Puniceibacterium sp. IMCC21224: one gene and its partners. The protein of the gene in region 1 binds, or shares a complex with, the protein of each later gene. Links are inferred from orthologs where the notes say so. Each region holds a gene or a part of one and is shown on either strand. Other genes may lie near its edges.

What was found. Proteins that work in one complex are often made in the same cells at the same time.
Region 2: the proteins of IMCC21224_RS08925 (region 1) and pnp are in contact, whole or in part, in a cryo-EM structure (PDB 9QH0), measured with the Escherichia coli proteins. The link is inferred for Puniceibacterium sp. IMCC21224 from one-to-one orthologs.
Region 3: the proteins of IMCC21224_RS08925 (region 1) and eno are in contact, whole or in part, in a solved structure (PDB 2FYM), measured with the Escherichia coli proteins. The link is inferred for Puniceibacterium sp. IMCC21224 from one-to-one orthologs.

What each region holds. Positions count from the first base shown.
Region 1 is NZ_LDPY01000001.1:1,942,443-1,946,088, forward strand. Bases 71-3,646 are described here. They hold IMCC21224_RS08925 (ribonuclease E/G), read left to right. Parts: upstream 71-467; coding sequence 468-3,446; downstream 3,447-3,646. Other genes in these bases: IMCC21224_RS08930 (sulfurtransferase TusA family protein), read right to left, coding at 3,554-3,646. UniProt on the Escherichia coli protein: Endoribonuclease that plays a central role in RNA processing and decay. Required for the maturation of 5S and 16S rRNAs and the majority of tRNAs. Also involved in the degradation of most mRNAs.
Region 2 is NZ_LDPY01000001.1:3,851,492-3,854,498, forward strand. What follows is about bases 9-2,945. They hold pnp (polyribonucleotide nucleotidyltransferase), read right to left. Parts: upstream 2,581-2,945; coding sequence 436-2,580; downstream 9-435. Other genes in these bases: IMCC21224_RS17950 (transglutaminase-like domain-containing protein), read left to right, coding at 9-348. In the rest of the region: more of IMCC21224_RS17950, read left to right, coding at 1-8. UniProt on the Escherichia coli protein: Involved in mRNA degradation. Catalyzes the phosphorolysis of single-stranded polyribonucleotides processively in the 3'- to 5'-direction. Also involved, along with RNase II, in tRNA processing.
Region 3 is NZ_LDPY01000001.1:2,303,572-2,306,550, reverse strand. Bases 9-2,917 are described here. They hold eno (phosphopyruvate hydratase), read right to left. Parts: upstream 2,146-2,917; coding sequence 871-2,145; downstream 9-870. Other genes in these bases: IMCC21224_RS10630 (Fur family transcriptional regulator), read right to left, coding at 2,261-2,674; IMCC21224_RS10640 (GNAT family N-acetyltransferase), read right to left, coding at 304-825; ccmE (cytochrome c maturation protein CcmE), read left to right, coding at 9-288. Also shown: more of ccmE, read left to right, coding at 1-8. UniProt on the Escherichia coli protein: Catalyzes the reversible conversion of 2-phosphoglycerate (2-PG) into phosphoenolpyruvate (PEP). It is essential for the degradation of carbohydrates via glycolysis.

The DNA of each region.
Region 1 (3,646 bases):
CTGAGGCGTCGCCTCTCTACATCTGAGGCCATCTTTGCTGAACGTAATGCAATCAATGCGTGTTTTCGACTTTTCGACGCAGACGGCGATTGCCCATTGTCATCCGCCCGCCGCTGGCTTTATGCTTGTCCACAGGATTTTGCATTATGGTGCAGGCCGCACAAGTTTCGCTGGACAGACACGGGGCAGGACATCCTGACCGCTGGACAGACCTATCAGGCCGCAAGGCCGCCAAATTCGCCCGGCTGCTGCAATGCATCAGGCATCACATGGGCGCAACCGGATCACGATCTTGGTTTGCGTCGGAGAAGAACCGCGATGAAGCGCGCCACCTTTGAGAGGCAATACGCCATGGACCCCGGGTCCGTGCATGCCCGTGCGCCTTTGTTCGCCCAGACAAGTCACCACCTTTCCGCGTCGCGCCCCTTTCTAAGGTCCGGCGCGCGTCTGGTGTGCAAACGGAAAACATGCCCAAGAAAATGCTTATCGACGCCACCCACGCGGAAGAAACCCGCGTTGTGGTGGTGGATGGAAACAAGGTCGAGGAATTCGATTTTGAATCTGAAAACAAACGCCAGCTCGCTGGTAACATCTACCTTGCCAAGGTAACCCGGGTCGAACCGTCGCTTCAGGCCGCGTTTGTCGATTACGGCGGAAACCGCCACGGTTTTCTGGCTTTTTCGGAAATCCACACCGATTATTATCAGATCCCCATTGCCGACCGTCAGGCGTTGATGGAGGAGGAGCAGGCCTATGCCGAAGCTCAGAATCGCGACGAGGACGAGGAAAAGCCGAAAGCCCGCTCGCGCAGCCGTTCCAGGTCGCGCAGTACCACCAAACCCGCCAGCACCACGAGTGATGACAAGACCACGACACAGGATGTCGCGGAAGAAATCACCGGGATGGAGACCATCGATCTGGACGACGATGTCGCCGCCGATGACGAAGGACTGTCGCCGATGGAGACGGTGGCCGACACCCCCGTCGCTGAGCCTGCAGATAATCCTTCGCAAGAGAGTAATGCTGCAGACGAGAGCGCCTCTGTGGCGGACGAGTCTCAGGCTGAAGCATCCGAGGGGGATGCCGCCAGCCCATCTGCTGATCCTTCGGCACGGGATGAAAGCATCGAGTCGGTCGCGGATGACGACACCGAAGAGGATCTTCGCCCGGTGCGCAAACCGCGCCCGCGTCGCTACAAGATTCAGGAAGTCATCAAGGTTCGCCAGATCCTGCTGGTGCAGGTCGTCAAGGAAGAGCGTGGCAACAAAGGCGCCGCACTGACCACTTACCTCAGCCTTGCCGGTCGCTACTGCGTCCTGATGCCCAACACGGCCCGTGGCGGCGGTATCAGCCGCAAGATCACCAATGCCGCTGATCGCTCCAAGCTCAAGGAAATTGCCCAGAGCATCGAAGTCCCCAAAGGTGCCGGCCTGATCGTGCGCACCGCCGGTGCCAAGCGCACCAAGACCGAGATCAAGCGCGACTACGAATACCTCCAGCGCCTATGGGAACAGATCCGCGAATTGACACTGAAGAGCATCGCGCCTGCCAAGATTTATGAAGAAGGCGACCTGATCAAGCGCTCGATCCGCGATCTCTATAACCGTGATATCGACGAGGTCTTTGTCGAGGGCGAACGCGGCTACCGCATCGCCAAGGACTTTATGAAGATGATCATGCCGTCGCATGCCGTCAACGTGAAGCATTACCGCGAGTCGATGCCGCTGTTCGCGCGTTATCAGGTGGAAAGCTATCTCAGCTCGATGTTCAACCCGACGGTGCAGTTGAAATCCGGCGGCTACATCGTGATCGGTGTGACTGAGGCGCTTGTGGCGATCGACGTCAACTCGGGTCGCGCCACCAAGGAAGGTTCGATCGAGGATACCGCGACCAAGACCAACCTGGAAGCCGCCGAAGAGGTCGCACGACAGTTGCGTTTGCGCGATTTAGCTGGTCTGATCGTTATCGATTTCATCGACATGGACGAGCGCAAGAACAACCTCGCCGTCGAGAAAAAGATCAAGGACAAGCTCAAGACCGACCGCGCCCGCATCCAGGTTGGTCGCATCAGCGGTTTTGGTCTGCTTGAAATGTCGCGCCAGCGTCTGCGCCCCGGCATGATCGAGGCGACCACCGCACCATGCCCGTCTTGCCATGGTACGGGTCTCATTCGGTCGGACGACAACCTTGCCCTGCAAGTGCTGCGTCAGATCGAAGAGGAAGGTGTGCGCAAGCGGTCGCGTGAGGTGCTGATCAAATGCCCGGTCGGTATCGCCAATTATCTAATGAACCAGAAGCGTGAGCACATCGCTCAGATCGAACTGCGTTACGGTATGGCCGTGCGGATCGAAGGCGATCCGCATCTGGTCAGCCCGGATTTCTCGATGGAGAAGTTCAAGACTGCGACCCGCTCGGTCCCCGAAGTGTCAGCGCATGTTGTGTCGGTCGACACCTCGCTGATGGATCAGATCGACGAAGACAACAACTATGACGACGATGACGTGCCGGACGCCGAACTGGTCAGCGAAGAGCTCGAGGCTGAGACCGCGAATGAAACCGGTTCCGTGGCCCAGGACGCCAATGGCGACGAAGGCAAACCCAAAAAACGTCGCCGTCGGCGGCGTCGCAGTCGTGGCAAGTCGGCTCAGGAGGGGGATGACGCGTCGAATGCGGACGAGTCCGGATCGGACGCGCCCGAGGCTGATCAACCCGCAACGGCAGATGTCGCGTCTGAGGAAACCCCTGCGGCGGATACCGGGCCGGTTGAGGCGCCGACTGAGGCTGTTGAACCGGTCGCAGAGCCCGAAGTAAAGCAGGCAGAGCCAGTAGCGGAAGAAGAGGCGCCAAAGCCGAAACCCCGGACACGGTCGCGGTCGCGTAAAAAGCCGGTTGCGGCAGAAGATGCAACACCAGACGAGGTGACTGCCAGCGGCGAGGTTGACGATGCACCCGCGGCCAAGCCGAAGCCAAAGCCGCGCACGCGCAGAAGCAAGAAAGCCGCTGAGCCCGTTGTTGAGCCAGTCGCGGAGATTGCAGTGGACGCGACCACAGAGCAACCGGCGATAACTTCCTCCGAAGAGCTGGTGCGCGTCGAGGCGGATGACGTTCAAAAGCCAGAGCCGGTGGCAGAAGTGTCGGCAGATCCCATTGCCGAGGCTGCGCCGGAACCCGTCCCTGAGGCGGCATCCGACCCGGTCGTCGAGTCCGAGCCGACGACGCAGACCAAAGCCGACCCTGAACCGGTTATGCAACCCACAGCTGATGCAGCGCCAGTAGTCGACGCGGATGCGGCCCCGGAACCTGCGGCCCCGGAACCTGCGGGCGCGACTCCTGAACCGGCGGTCGCAGAGGCGGAACCTGACAGAGAGCTTGAGGCGGCTGAGGTCAGCGACGAGGCAGACGACACCAAGCCGAAGAAACGCGGCTGGTGGTCGATGGGACGCTAAGACGCGCCAAGAGCGATTCAAAAAACGCCCCGGCACTGTGTCCGGGGCGTTTTTGCATTCTGCGAGTGTTGTTTTGCGCAACCCTCTCGCGCGGCGGGAATGAGCTGTCAGCCGCCTTTGCGAATGATCCAGACCGTGTCGGTCCCGTCCTGGGTGCTGCTGTCCAGTGCATGACCTGCCTCGGCGCAGAAATGCGGGAC
Region 2 (3,007 bases), 1.9 Mb from region 1 along the record:
GGGTCGAGCGACATCACCAAGGCACAGCACTGCCGCGCGGACGTATTTCTGGAAGGCCACGGCTGGGTGCCGGTCGATCCGGCAGATGTGCGAAAGGTCGTGCTCGAAGAACCACCCAAGACGCTGTCGCTGGGCGATCCCGAAGTGCAGGATGTCCGCGACGAACTGTTCGGCGCCTGGGAAGGCAACTGGGTCGCCTTGAACTTTGCCCATGACGTCGACTTGCCCGGATCGGACGCGGACCGCCTACCATTCCTGATGTACCCGCAGGCCGAAATTGGCGGGATACGCCGAGACGAACTCGACCCGGCGAGCTTTGTCTATTCGATCGCCGCTCAGGAAGTCTAACGCACCGCAAGTTCCTTGGGATGACCCTGAACAAAAAAGCCCCCGCGTAACGGCGGGGGCTTTTTCGTTTTCATATGTTGAAGCCGATCAGCTTTCGGCGGCTTCTTTCTGCTCTTCGGCGGTCATCTCGACGCCGGTCTCCTGGTTGACGACCTTCATCGACAGGCGAACCTTGCCGCGATCATCAAAGCCCAGCAGCTTGACCTTTACGTCCTGACCTTCCTTGAGCACATCCGACGGATGGTTCAGGCGGCGGTTTTCGATCTGGGACACGTGCACCAGACCGTCACGTTTGCCAAAGAAGTTCACGAAGGCGCCAAAATCGACGATCTTCACGACCTTGCCGTCATAGACCTGACCCTCTTCGGGCTCGGCTACGATGGACCAGATCATGTCGTAGGCTTTCTTGATGGCTTCGCCGTTGGGCGAGGCGATCTTGATGATGCCTTCGTCATTGATATCGACCTTGGCACCCGACACTTCGACGATCTCGCGGATGACCTTGCCGCCCGATCCGATGACTTCACGGATCTTGTCGGTGGGTATCTGCATCGTCTCGATGCGCGGTGCGTGAACGCTGAATTCCTGCGCGCCGGTCAGAGCTTTGGACATTTCACCCAGGATGTGCAGACGACCGGCCTTGGCCTGCGCCAGTGCCTTTTCCATGATCTCGGGCGTGATGCCAGCGATCTTGATGTCCATCTGCAACGACGTGATACCGTTTTCGGTACCTGCAACCTTGAAGTCCATGTCGCCGAGGTGATCCTCGTCGCCCAGGATGTCGGACAGAACCGCGTAGGATCCGTCCTCTTCGAGGATCAGACCCATGGCCACACCAGCCACGGCGGATTTCAGCGGCACACCTGCATCCATCATCGACAGCGATCCACCGCAGACCGACGCCATCGAGCTGGAGCCGTTGGATTCGGTGATCTCGGACACCACGCGGATGGTGTAGGGGAAATCGGTGGCCGCAGGCAGAACCGCCTGAAGCGCGCGCCAGGCAAGTTTACCATGGCCGATTTCACGACGACCCGGAGGGCCCACGCGACCCGCTTCGCCAACCGAATAGGGGGGGAAGTTATAGTGCAGCAGAAAGTTCGACTTGTACATGCCCTGCAGGCTGTCGATCATCTGCTCATCGTCGCCGGTGCCCAGCGTGGTCACAACCAGACCCTGCGTTTCACCACGGGTGAACAGAGCCGAACCATGCGTACGCGGCAGCAGGCCGGTTTCACAAACGATGGGACGGATGGTATCGAGAGCGCGACCATCGATCCGCTTGCCGGATTTGACCACGTCACCGCGCAGAACCGACGCTTCGAGCTTCTTCATGGCGGTGCCGAGGTTCTCGTCCGCCTGCTGCTCTTCGGTCAGGGCGTCCTTGATGGCGGTCTTGGCGTTGGACAGGGCGGTTGTGCGCTCCTGCTTGTCCATGATCGCGTAAGCGGCGCGGATCTTGTCTTCGCCTGCGGCTTTGACAGCCGCGAACAGGTCGGAATAATCGGCAGGCTGGAAATCGAACGGCTCTTTCGCGCAGGCTTCGGCCAAGTCGATGATCAGGTCTACAACCGGCTGGATCTGCTCGTGGGCGAATTTCACCGCACCCAGCATTTCCTCTTCGGTAAGCTCGTACGCTTCGGATTCGACCATCATCACGGCGTCTTTGGTGCCGGCGACAACCAGATCAAGGCGCTGATCGGGGTTGTCCTTGAGCTTGTGCATGTCGTCGATTTCGGGGTTCAGGATGTAGTTGCCACCCTCATAACCCACGCGGCAGCCGGCGATTGGCCCCCGGAACGGTGCGCCCGAAATCGTCAGTGCGGCCGAGGCAGCGATCATCGCAACCATGTCCGGGTCATTGACCAGATCGTGGGACAGTACGGTGCACATCACCAAAACTTCGTTCTTGAAGCCGGGTACGAACAGCGGGCGGATCGGACGGTCGATCAGACGCGCGGTCAGCGTCTCTTTCTCGGTCGGGCGCGCCTCGCGCTTGAAGAACCCACCCGGCACTTTACCGGCGGCATAGTATTTCTCTTGGTAGTGGACGGTCAGCGGGAAAAAGTCCTGACCTTCCTTTGCCTTTTTGGCAAAGGTCACGTTGGCCATGACAGAGGTTTCGCCCAGAGTGGCGATAACCGAACCGTCGGCCTGACGGGCAACCTTGCCCGTTTCCAGTGTCAGCGTCTCTTCGCCCCACTGCATGGATTTCGTCGTAACGTTGAACATCTAGCGTATCCTGTAAGGGAGCAAGCCCGGCCCTCCGGGTCTCCCGTTCCAAATGGCGGCCCCATTGCCGCCGACCCCATCATCATTTCTCTCACGGCGCGGGGACCCGCGCGCCACGTCTCAGATGGCTGGCCCTTACAGCAGATTGGGGGGATTTGAAACAGGTAAGGTGGCAGCGAAATCAGCACATCTGCCGCGTCCGGCCATTGGCAGCTGACAGCTTGATCACCAAACCATTCGGCGAAAGCGCAACCCGAACGCAGCAACCGTCTGAAACAACCTCAGGAAAGGGCAGTCGCACCGCAGCCGTCAAGATGACACAATGTTTGCCCGACCTTACCTTTATTCCGCTGCGATTTTACGCGAGTTTGTCTAAATGTACGTAAGATCTCTGAACTCTCCTTCTGGATTGCGCGCTGTGGTGCCA
Region 3 (2,979 bases), 360 kb from region 1 along the record:
ATTGGAGGGCTGGTTGAAGAAGGGTCGCTCCTGCGCGGTCAGGGGGCCGAGATCCGGTTCATTGTGACGGACGGCGGTGCTTCGGTGCCTGTGGTCTATTCGGGTGTGCTGCCTGATCTTTTTGATGAGAAACAGGGGATGGTTGGCACAGGTCGATACGTGAACGGAACCTTTGAAGCCACTGAAATCCTTGCCAAACACGATGAGACATATATGCCGAAAGAGGTGATAGACGCCCTCAAAGAGCAGGGCATATATCAGGAACCTGCGCCAAAGCCGGGCAGCTGAGCCCTTTTGACCCGCTCAGTCGAGGGTCAGATCATACTCAAAATAACAGAGATGGCCGCGCGCGACATCTGGGACATCATAGTACGGTCCGGTTTCGCGAAACCCGAGGGTATTATAAAGCGCCCGTGCCCCCAAAAGTGACTTCATCGTATCGAGCCGCGCAGTCGTATAGCCCGCGACCCGCGCCTGATCCAAAAGTGCCTGCATCAGCGCACGTCCCAACCCCATTCCCCGCGCCGCATCATCGACATAGACGCGCTTGATCTCGCAACTCGTGGCATCAAACCGGCGGTACATCCCACAGCCCAAAAATTGGGTTCCAGAGCTGGCGAGCAATAGCGCCCCGTCAGGTGGCGCATGTTCCTCGTCGATCCGGGTCAGCAGGGACGCATAGTCGTGTTCCGGATAAAACGTGTCCGTCAGCACGCGCATCGCACCGTCATGGGTAAGCAGATGCGCACGGTATCGCCAGCACAGCTCACGTACGGCGGCCAGTTCGGTGTCGCTTTGCGCCGCGTGGATTAAGGGATTTGTCATCGTGGGCAGGTTAGGCGCGCGAACGACTGCCCGCGCGCACTCACTTTACTTGAGAATGGATTTTCCAGCAAATTCAGCCGTTTCTCCCAGCATCTCTTCGATTCGGATCAGCTGATTATATTTGGCCAGCCGGTCAGAGCGGGCCAGAGAACCGGTTTTGATCTGGCCGCAGTTGGTGGCCACGGCGAGGTCGGCGATGGTGGCATCTTCGGTTTCACCGGAACGGTGCGACATCACGTTGGTCATGCGGGCGCGATGGGCCATGTCTACCGCCTTTAGCGTCTCGGTCAGGGTGCCAATCTGGTTGACCTTGACCAGCATGGAGTTGGCACAGCCCTTCTCGATTCCCATCGCCAGACGGGCCGGATTAGTCACGAACAGATCGTCACCCACCAGCTGGATCTTGTCACCCAGTGCGTCGGTCAGTGCCTTCCAGCCATCCCAGTCATCCTCGGACATGCCATCCTCGATCGAGATGATCGGGTAGTCGGCGCAGAGCTGTGCGAGGTATGCCACGTTTTCGTCGGACGTCAGCGATTTGCCTTCGCCCTTCATCTCGTACTTGCCGCCCTTGTAATATTCGGTCGCGGCGCAATCCAGCGCGAGGTAAATTTCCTCACCCGGCTTGTAGCCCGCCTTTTCGATGGATTTCAAAATGAAATCGAGCGCATCACGGGTAGAGCTAAGGTTCGGGGCAAAGCCACCTTCGTCGCCGATACCTGTGGACAGACCAGCGGCGGACAGTTCCTTTTTCAGCGTGTGGAACACCTCAGAGCCCATGCGCACCGCTTCGCGAATGTTCGCGGCGGCCACAGGCATGATCATGAATTCCTGAATATCGATCGGGTTGTCAGCATGTTCGCCGCCGTTGATGATGTTCATCATCGGCACCGGAAGCATGCGCGCCGACGTGCCGCCAACATAGCGAAATAGCGGCAGCCCGTTAAATTCGGCGGCGGCCTTTGCCGCAGCAAGCGAGACGCCCAGGATAGCATTGGCACCAAGGCGGGATTTGGTGTCGGTGCCGTCAAGTTCGATCATCGACAAGTCAATGGCGACCTGTTCGGTGGCATCCATGCCCAGAAGTTCCTCGGCGATCTCGCCATTCACGGCGGCGACAGCCTCGAGCACGCCTTTGCCCATATAGCGCGATTTGTCGCCGTCGCGGCGTTCGTTCGCCTCGTAGGCGCCGGTTGACGCACCCGACGGCACAGCCGCCCGGCCCATGGTTCCGTCTTCGAGTGTCACGTCAACTTCGACTGTGGGGTTGCCCCGGCTGTCAAGGATTTCGCGGGCGTGGATGTCGATGATAGTACTCATGGGATCGTCCCTTTTGGATGTCTGAGCGTTAGATTTCGTATAGCAGGCCGCAACGGAAAGTAAACTGGACGGTTAGCGCTAACAGGGCGCGTGCGCGCCTTCATTTCGTGGCGATTCAGGGTTTCTTGAGAGGAACACCATACAGTTCCATCCGGTGCCCCTTGAGGGTATAGCCGAGCTTGCGCGCTATCCGTTCCTGAAGCGCCTCGATCTCGGGGTCGACGAATTCGATCACCTTGCCCGAATGCATGTCGATCAGGTGGTCATGGTGTTCGCGTTCTGCATCCTCGTAACGCGCGCGCCCGTCACCGAATTCAACCCGTTCAAGGATCCCGGCCTCTTCAAACAGCTTGACCGTGCGGTAAACCGTGGCAATCGAGATCCGGTCATCACGTGCCGAAGCGCGGGCATAAAGTTCCTCGACATCCGGATGATCGGTTGCCTCTTCCAGAACCTGCGCAATGGTTCTGCGCTGTTCGGTCATGCGCAGGCCATTGGCTTCGCAACGGCTGGTGATGGTGTCGGTCATGGAATCCTCGCGCGCGTCGTTTTACTGGTTTAGCGACTCCTGAGGGGTGAGGCCAACACCACAAATGCGTCAGAGTCACTGTCTCTTGGCTTGACTTATGGTCGGGCACGGGTCATGTGGCCTTCAACGGATCTCTTCTGCCGCGTGAGCAGATTGACCGGTGCAGCATGCACCGTGGGTCACGGAGACCGCGTTTGCTTCCAAAATCACGCGTGGGGCATGGGGTGCAACGGTATATGGGCAATCGGCCCGATACCGGTTCTGTGCCTCTCCACCTGACGGATCGCAAGGGCGGTCCATCGTGC